Regions from separate parts of the Rhizobium sp. P1_B8 genome, predicted to be linked through region 1. Evidence: predicted binding sites of a transcription regulator. Region 1 holds the regulator's gene; the other holds the start of a gene.
The links. Region 1 encodes PhoB, which activates phosphate uptake and scavenging genes when phosphate is short. Its sites were predicted from a motif close to TGTCATNNANCTGTCAT; they were not measured.
Positions count from the first base shown of each region.

Region 2: the regulator PhoB is predicted to act here: its motif matches at 1,742-1,758, upstream of AC1D2N_RS25935 (esterase-like activity of phytase family protein).

Region 1 is NZ_JBFTZZ010000004.1:91,027-95,595, forward strand. It holds gene pstB (phosphate ABC transporter ATP-binding protein PstB) at 1-655, shown strand, start outside; gene phoU (phosphate signaling complex protein PhoU) at 700-1,413, shown strand; gene phoB (phosphate regulon transcriptional regulator PhoB) at 1,548-2,231, shown strand; gene AC1D2N_RS07310 (GcrA family cell cycle regulator) at 2,488-3,021, opposite strand; gene AC1D2N_RS07315 (aspartate aminotransferase family protein) at 3,441-4,569, shown strand, end outside.
Region 2 is NZ_JBFTZZ010000025.1:71,715-76,283, forward strand. It holds RNA gene ssrS (6S RNA) at 1-12, shown strand, start outside; gene AC1D2N_RS25935 (esterase-like activity of phytase family protein) at 94-1,581, opposite strand; gene AC1D2N_RS25940 (NAD-dependent epimerase/dehydratase family protein) at 1,831-2,814, opposite strand; gene AC1D2N_RS25945 (helix-turn-helix transcriptional regulator) at 2,912-3,448, opposite strand; gene AC1D2N_RS25950 (ArsR/SmtB family transcription factor) at 3,525-3,857, opposite strand; gene AC1D2N_RS25955 (SRPBCC domain-containing protein) at 3,928-4,410, shown strand; gene gnd (phosphogluconate dehydrogenase (NAD(+)-dependent, decarboxylating)) at 4,546-4,569, shown strand, end outside.

The sequences.
Region 1 (4,569 bases):
GATCGGCCCGTCTGGCTGCGGCAAGTCGACCTTCCTGCGCTGCCTCAACCGCATGAACGACACGATCGACGGCTGCCGCGTCACCGGCAAGATCACGCTTGATACCGACGATATCTATGATCCCGATATCGACGTCGTCGAACTTCGCGCCCGCGTCGGCATGGTCTTCCAGAAGCCGAACCCGTTCCCGAAGACGATCTATGAAAACGTCTCCTACGGCCCGCGCATCCATGGCCTTGCCATGTCGAAGGCCGATCTCGACCAGATCGTCGAGACCAGCCTGCAGCGCGCCGGTCTCTGGAACGAAGTCAAGGACCGCGTGCACGAATCCGGCACCGGCCTGTCGGGCGGTCAGCAGCAGCGCCTCTGCATTGCCCGTGCCGTCGCCGTCAGCCCTGAAGTCATCCTGATGGACGAGCCCTGCTCGGCGCTCGACCCGATCGCCACCGCCAAGGTCGAGGAGCTGATCCACGAGCTGCGCGAGAACTACACGATCGTCATCGTCACCCACTCCATGCAGCAGGCCGCGCGCGTCTCGCAGCGCACCGCCATGTTCCACCTCGGCAATCTCGTCGAGGAGAACGACACCGACAAGATGTTCACCAATCCCGACGATCCGCGCACCCAGGACTACATCATGGGTCGCTTCGGCTGATCTTGGCGACACCAAGCCTTCCCGTTATTCGAGGATAAAGCCCCATGGCATCGACACATATTTTTTCTGCCTATGATGATGATTTGAAGTTCCTGTCCAGGCGGATTTCCGAAATGGGCGGCCTGGCCGAGCAGATGGTCAGCGAAGCCGTGCGCGCTCTCGTCAACGGCGATACCGCGCTGGCGCAGAAGGTCATCTCCGACGACGTGATCCTCGATCACGCCGAACGCGAAATCGGCGACAAGGCGATCGTCACCATCGCCCGCCGTCAGCCGATGGCTTCGGACCTGCGCGAAATCATGGGTTCGATCCGCATCGCCGCCGATCTCGAACGTGTCGGCGACCTCGGCAAGAACACCGCCAAGCGCGTCATCGCCGTCCAAAGCACCGGCGTTCCCCGCAAGCTCGCTCGCGGCCTCGAGCATCTGTCCGAGCTGGCGCTCGTTCAGCTCAAGGAAGTGCTCGACGTCTACACCAATCGTTCCGCCGACAAGGCGAATGCGATCCGCGAACGGGACAATGAGATCGACGCGATGTACACCTCGCTGTTCCGCGAGCTCCTGACCTACATGATGGAAGATCCGCGCAACATCACCAGCTGCACACATCTTCTCTTCTGCGCCAAGAACATCGAGCGCATCGGCGACCACGCCACCAACATCGCCGAGACGATCTATTACATGACGACAGGCGCGCAGCCGGAAGGCGACCGTCCGAAGGACGACAGCGCCAACACCGTCGGCGCGGTCACGGAATAACCGCCCACACCCCGCCACCTGCGTGCGCGCCCGTCCGGGCGCGCAAGAGGTCGCAGCCAATTTCTGAATTTGCGCAGGATGCATTGCTTAAATCACCCCCGGTTTAAGGATCATGCGCGAGGAGACCGACACGCATGATCCCGAGAGTTGCAGTTGTTGAAGACGAGGAAGCCCTCAGCGTGCTTCTTCGCTACAATCTCGAAGCGGAAGGCTTCGAGGTCGATACCATCCTTCGTGGCGACGAAGCCGAAATGCGGCTTCAGGAGCGCACGCCCGATCTTCTCATCCTCGATTGGATGCTGCCTGGCGTCTCCGGCATCGAGCTCTGCCGGCGCCTGCGCATGCGGCCGGAAACCGAGCGCCTGCCGATCATTATGCTGACGGCGCGCGGCGAAGAGAGCGAGCGTGTTCGCGGATTGTCGACGGGCGCCGACGATTATGTCGTCAAGCCCTTCTCGACCCCCGAGCTCGTTGCCCGCGTCAAGGCGATGCTGCGGCGCGCCCGCCCCGAGGTGCTGTCGACGGTGCTGAAATGCGGTGACATCGAGCTCGACCGCGAGACCCATCGCGTCCATCGCAAGACCCGCGAAGTCCGCCTCGGCCCCACCGAATTCCGCCTGCTGGAATTCCTGATGTCGTCGCCGGGCCGGGTCTTCTCCCGCTCGCAGCTTCTGGACGGCGTCTGGGGCCACGATATCTATGTCGACGAGCGCACCGTCGACGTCCATGTCGGCCGCCTGCGCAAGGCGCTGAATTTTTCCAACATGCAGGACGTCATCCGCACCGTCCGCGGCGCCGGCTATTCGATGGAAGCCTGAGGGCTTTGTCCCGCTGCTGTCCGGTTTGCGCTGATGGCTGCCCCTCACCCCAACCCTCTCCCCGTAAAAAACGGGGAGAGGGGACGTGCCACACGAGCGCGCGCTGGGAACGGAGAGGGCGCCGCATGCCCCTTCGCCCCGTTCACGGGGAGAAGGTGGCGGCAGCCGGATGAGGGGCAGCCATTGGCACGAACCAAAATTGCATAAAAAAACGGGCCACTTGGCCCGTTATTTATGTCTGACGATAATAGCCCGCTCAGCTGGCCCGCGCGGCCGCCCGGCGGCGTTCGTTGACCGGCTGGTAGGCAAGCTTCTGGTGGTAGCTGCAATAGGGCGAATTGTCGGGGGATTCGCAGCCGCAGAAATGGAAGTCATCCTTCAGCGGATCGCCGACCGGCCACTTGCAGGTGCGTTCGGTCAGTTCCGTCAGGCCGAGGCGTCGGGAAATCGGCACGACCACGTTGCCTCTCGGCACGTATTCCATTTCCTCGATCGTTTCGATCTCGATCTCTTCCTTCAGCATGGTCGCGCCCTGCTGGCGGGTAACGGTGCGCGTGGCGACCCGTGAGGCATAGTTCGGTGCGCGCGGCGCCGATGTATTGCGCTTCGGCGTTCGTGCGGCGGTGTTGGTGCCGCCGGCCTTGGCACGGCCTGGAAGGCTCAGCCGGTGCACTTTGCCGATGACCGCATTTCTGCTGACTCCGCCAAGCTGCGCAGCGATCTGGCTGGCGCTCAGTCCTTCGGCCCAAAGTTTCTTGAGTTTCTCGACCCGCTCGTCTGTCCAGTTCATGCCCTGTCTCCACCTTTTGCGTTGGTGATGGCAGAATCCCTCACCGTTGTCCCGGGAGCTCCGAAACAAGAAACGCTTGATCAATTTTGGTGACTAGTTCCGCCGCATGCAGTCTAGTAATTGATCTTTAACCTAGTGTGAGGCTGACTCCGTGACAAGAGTCGCATGAATCCGGATGAATCGAATTCGTAGTTTTCCCCAACTTGCTGCCTCTGCGTGGCATTTCTGCAATAATGCCTGTTGAAGACTGAAAATGCCGCTGTACACCCTTGCTGCATACGCTAAGGGCGCAGTTTTGTTGACATTGCAGCGCGAAAAGGAAATAGTGCCCCTCGCCGCCGCAAGGCGGCATTTTTGATTTTTCGGGCCTGGTTTCCTTAGCCGGAGTCATTGCCCGGCAACTTGATGGAGATCGCGCCATGGCTGAAGCCGCGCCGCTTTATGACACCTATTCTCGTGCCCCGCTGCGGTTCGAGCGAGGCGAGGGCGTGTGGCTGATCACCGAAAGCGGCGAGCGATATCTCGATTTCGGCGCTGGCGTTGCCGTTACGTCAGTCGGCCACAGCAATCCGCATGTCGTGGGCGCACTGAAGGAGCAGGCCGACAAGGTCTGGCACCTGTCGAACATCTATGAGATCCCCGGTCAGGAACGTCTGGCAAAACGGCTGACGGACGCCACCTTCGCCGACAAGGTGTTCTTCACCAATTCGGGTGCCGAGGCGCTCGAATGCGCGATCAAGACGGCGCGCCGCTATCAGTTTTCCAAGGGCCATCCCGAGCGCTTCCATATCATCACCTTCGAAGGCGCCTTCCACGGACGGACGCTGGCGACGATCGCTGCCGGCGGCCAAGAGAAATATCTCGAAGGCTTCGGCCCCAAGGCGCCGGGTTTCGATCAGGTGGCTTTCGGCGACATCGAAGCGGTCCGCGCCGCGATCACCGATGCCACGGCTGGAATTCTCATCGAGCCGGTGCAGGGCGAGGGCGGTGTCCGTCCTGCCACCACCGAGTTCATGAAGGCGCTCCGCCAGCTCTGCGACGACAACGGCCTGCTGTTGATCCTCGACGAGGTCCAGACCGGCGTCGGCCGCACCGGCAAGCTCTTCGCCCATGAATGGGCGGGCGTGACCCCCGACATCATGGCTGTCGCCAAGGGCATCGGCGGCGGTTTCCCGCTCGGCGCCTGCCTTGCCACATCAGAGGCCGCCTCCGGCATGAAGGCCGGCACGCATGGCTCGACCTATGGCGGCAATCCGCTCGCCATGGCCGTCGGCAGCGCCGTGCTCGACATCATCCTTGCCGATGGCTTCCTCCAGCATGTGCGCGACGTCGCACTGGTCTTCCGCCAGGGCCTCGCCTCACTGAAGGATCGTTATCCCGATGTGATCGAAGATATCAGAGGCGAGGGGCTGTTGCTCGGCGTCAAGGCTGCCGTTCCCTCAGCCGAACTGCTGCAGGCGATCCGCGCCGCCCATCTGCTCGGCGTGCCCGCCGGCGACAATGTCATCCGCCTTCTTCCGCCCCTCGTGGTCACCGCCGAGGAAGCCC
Region 2 (4,569 bases), on a different contig from region 1:
CGTGGATCGCACCCTTCCCTTTTATCGTCGGCAGGGATCCCGGATATGGCGGGCGAACGCGCGGCTTCCGCGTCCGCCCTTGTCAGTGCGCGACTACTTCTTCAGACCTGGAAGGGTGACCTGAAAGACCTGGAACATGGTGTCGACGTCGGCACCGCCGTCCGCCTTGTAGGCTGCACCCACCCGGAAACCATCCTGCGTCAAGAAGTCGTTGTCATTGGCGACGAACAGGAAGTAGTCGTCCGGCAGGTTCGGGTCGAGAACGCTCGCAAGCCCCATGGCTTCCCATTTTTCCGACAGATTGTTCTTGTCGTTCGGCGCGCCGTTGTGCAGGCCGAAGCGGGCAAGCTCGGCCTTGTCGTTGAGATCGATGAAGGGTGTCAGCGTCGCCGGCGTCAGCGAGGGATCGACGACGCCCTTCGGCGCGATCGGCTTGCCGGCGTCGAAATCGCTGCCGGCGATGTCGGTCGCGGCGGAAACGTCGACAATACCGACCTTGCGGTAGAGCGAGGTGTCACCCTTCAGGCCCTGGCCGTTGCCGCTGTCGCGGGCGAGCATCAGAAAGGTCTTGTCGGAAAGAGCGACGATTTCGCTCTCCGCGGCGATCGTCGTCTTGTCCTTGGCGTCCTTGAAGACCGGCAGCGGCACGACATATTCGTGCACCAGTTTCAGATGATCGGGATCGGCGGCGTCATAGATCATGGCGCGGGTATTTTGGCGGGTCGAGCCGGAATCGCCGCCGTCCTGGCGGGCAGCCGACTGCAGCACTGATATGATGAACTTGCCGTCCGGCGTCATCGCCATGCCTTCGAGACCCTGGTTGTTCTGGCGGCCGGTCTCCGGATCCTTCGGGTCCGGCGCGGATGCGCCGGGGCCGGGATTGTTGGAGGCGAAGCTCAGCGCGCCCTTGCGCATCGGCAAAAGCGCTTTCGGCGGCTGGGTGGCAGACAGCAGGTGGCCGTCGGCCGAGAAGTGATAGATATAAGGGCCATATTCGTCGCTGACGAACATGGTGCCGTCGGCCATGCGGATGATGGCTTCATTGTCGAGCGCGATCTTGCCGTTCGTCGCCTGCGGCAGCGGCGGAAAATCGCCGGCAGCGGGGCGGACGCCGGATTCCGGGTCGAGACCCGTCATGTCGCCCCCCTTGTCGTCGATGAAGAGCGTGGAATCGACGAGCTTTGCGTCGACGCCAGACTGTTCCTTGCCGGCCTCGGGTGCCGCACCCGGAGCGGTGGGTGTCAGGCCGATCGAGATGGTGTTCAGGCGGGGCCGATAGTCGACGGTGCCAACGGCGTTGTAACCGCGGTCGGGCAGCAGGTAGAGCGTGCCCTTGTAGCTGGCGCCGTCGCGACTCCAGGAGGCAGGATCGACTGCCATGCCCGAGCCGGAACCGAAAGTCTCGCCGAATTTGTCACGCTGGTTGGCCGGGATACGCCCGATGCCGACCAGGCCCTTGTTGACGAAGGTGAGGCCACCGACGGTGGCGGAATTCTCGGCACTTGCGACGGCCGGAATGGCGGCGGATGCGGCGAGAACCGCGGCGAACAGCCGCGATGCGTATGGTCTGACATTCTTCATGGAAATACCCTCCCGGTCAAAAGCGCTCTCGAAACGGTTTCCGCCCGCAGGCTGGACACCGCTTCAAATGACACCCCGGCCTGGATTCGATTTCCCGATGGCACAACATGCCCTGGATTTCGTCGCCCCATATCCCCGGCAGACGGTCTATGACGGGATCATGATATCTAGATGACACTTACTTCTCAGTGAAAGCGTCGTGCTGAAGAGGATCTCAGCTTTCGGCTATCCGCATTCCAGCTCGCTGCTCTATCCGACCGGATAGGGCCCTTCGGCAAAGATTTCGTCGTGGTAGCCTTTGGAGCCGATATCCAGTGCCAAGGGGCTTCGCCATTCCCTGTGGTCGCGCAGGCAATCGAGCACGAAACGGAAATCATATCGCGGCTGCCAGCCGAGGTCCCGTCTTGCGCGTTCGTTGACATAGACACGGTCGAGCGCCGGAAACATTTTCCAGCCGCGTGACGCGTAGAGGGCGCCTGCACCCGGGAACAGCCGTTCGACGACATGAGGCGCGTTATGCCTGATCGCGGCAAGATCGCTCGCCGAAAACGGCGTCGTGGCGGAGACGATGTAGCGGCCAAAGCCGATTGCCGGTGCCTTTTCCAGCGCCAGCAGATGGGCGCCGACCACATCGCTGATGTCGACGCGGCGGTGAAGAAGCTCGTTGGCCTGGGCATTCTCCGCCGAATATCTGTTTCGAATGGCGGGATCGTCGTCGTTTTCGGGAAAGAAGCGCGACGTCCTGAGAATGACCACCGGCAGGCCGGATTTGCGGGCAAAGAGTTCGCACAGGCCTTCGGCGGCGAGTTTCGTTACGCCGTAGATGTTTTTTGCGACGGGAAGCACGTCCTCGGTCACCCATGCCGCCGGTTCGCCGGCAACCGGCGTCAATGCCGCGCCGAAGGTGCTGGTGGTGCTGGTGAAGACGAAGCTCGCGACGCCTGCGGCGGTCGCCTCTTCGAGCAGGTGCAGAGCGCCGGCGATATTGGTGTCGAGGAAATCGTAATTGCCGTGGGTCGCTACATGCGGCTTGTGCAGCGTCGCGGCATGGATGACGTGGCTGATGCCTGACATCGCCTGCCGGACGAAGGCGCGATCACTGATCGAGCCGACCATGTCGGTGAAAGCCGAGGGCTTGATATCGATGCCGCGCACCCAGCGGCTTTCCGCCCTCAGGGTTCGCATCAGCGCCTCGCCGAGATGGCCAGCACTTCCGGTCACCAGTATCGTCATCACATCGTCTCCTAACCGTTCGGCGGCGGACGCTATAAAGACTAAGGTTTCCAGACAACGCATAAATTATGCATGGGAATGCAGGAAAGCTGCAGGCTCAGCCGATGGTCGTGACGAGACGGCCGGCGCTGCCATCGGAAAGCATGATCCTTTCCCAGGTCACGCGGCCGGCGGCGATCGGCAGCAGAGCATTGCCGTTGGCGCCGGTATCGAGGGTCAGCGACGAGAGCTTACCCGTGTGCCAGCCGCGCTCCTCCAGCGACTGCTCTGCGGCGGCGATCTCGGCGGAGGCGTAGGAGAACAGAGAACGGCCGAGAAAGGCGCCGAGCGGCGCCCGCCACTCCGCCTGCCGCGGGCGGGAGGCGGAGAGCAGCCGGTGGGTGCGGTCGCAGATCAGATGCACCGGCCGGACGGAATCCTCGACCAGCCGCTTCAGCGCCGCATCGACTGCTGCATGTCGCGGCGAGGCGAAAATCCGTTCCAGCTTGCCGGCCGTTTCGGGTGATAGGGCGAGCTGATCGCGCTCCCAGCGTGAGATCGTCGCCTGGTTGACGCCGAGGAGCTCGGCGAGATGTCCTTGCTTCATGCTGCGCAGCAGCCGCATGCGGCGTATGCCGGCTCCCGATATCGTCATCCGTCTGATCCCGTGCCGTTTTTGCCAGCATAAGGCTTCGGCGGACCGGGCGGCAAGGCGGTTTGACGCCGGGTCATTATTCAGGCTGACCTTCCAGGTCGCCTTTCAGCCGGTCGAGGATAGAGAGCGCATGGCCGGCATAGGCGCTGATCCAGCGGTCATAGATATGCTTGATCGGCAGGTTGTTCAGGTGGTTCCAGCGCTCGCGGCCCTCCTTCCTGGCGATGACCAGGTCGGCCTCCTCCAGCACCTTCAGATGCTGCATCACCGTGCAGCGGTCCATCTGCGGAAACATCTCGCAGAGGGTCCCTGTGGTTCGGGGGGCATCCTTGAGCAGATCGAGGATTTCGCGGCGGCGATGATGCGCCAGCGCCTTGAAGACAGGATCGTCGGTTGATTCGCTTGACATGTTATGTTTTTATAACATAATGAAGCCAAGTACAACGGAAACAGCCACAATGGAGAAGAGGAGAAGTGTCATGTCTCTCGGAATCCGCGTTTCCGGCCGCATCGGCCGCCCCGTCGCAGAGGTGTTCGATGCCGTCGTCAATCCGAAGAAGCTCAGCAGCTATTTCACCACGATTGGCGGGGCGAGCGCGCCGCTCGTGAAGGGCACGACGGTGACCTGGTGGAAGGATGCGCCGGTCGAGGTGGTCGAACTGGTGCCGGAAAGTCGCATCGTGCTGCGCTGGGATGGCGGCACCGGCGAGGACGAAGCAAGGTACAAGACGCTGGTCGAGATGAACTTCAAGCCGTTGGAAGACGGCGGCACCTTGGTGACCATTGCCGAGACCGGCTGGCGCGAAGACAATGCAGGCCGGCGCGGCACCTATCTCAATTGCGAAGGCTGGACGCAGATGCTTTGCTGCATGAAGGCTTTTGTCGAATATGGCATCAATCTGCGCGAGGGCATGTTCCTCAGCGAAATGAAGGGTGAGCCGGCCAGCGCGCCGGACATTTGACAGGACGTCGGTCTCAAGGAGGTCAGTGGCGCAATCGTCGCATTCGCCAATATCACCGAGACTTCGCTTGCCTGTCACACTGCGGGTGCTAATTTCCGGATTCGATACTTCATTTCGGTTTCCAGGAGATTCATTATGCAGCTTGGCATGGTTGGTTTG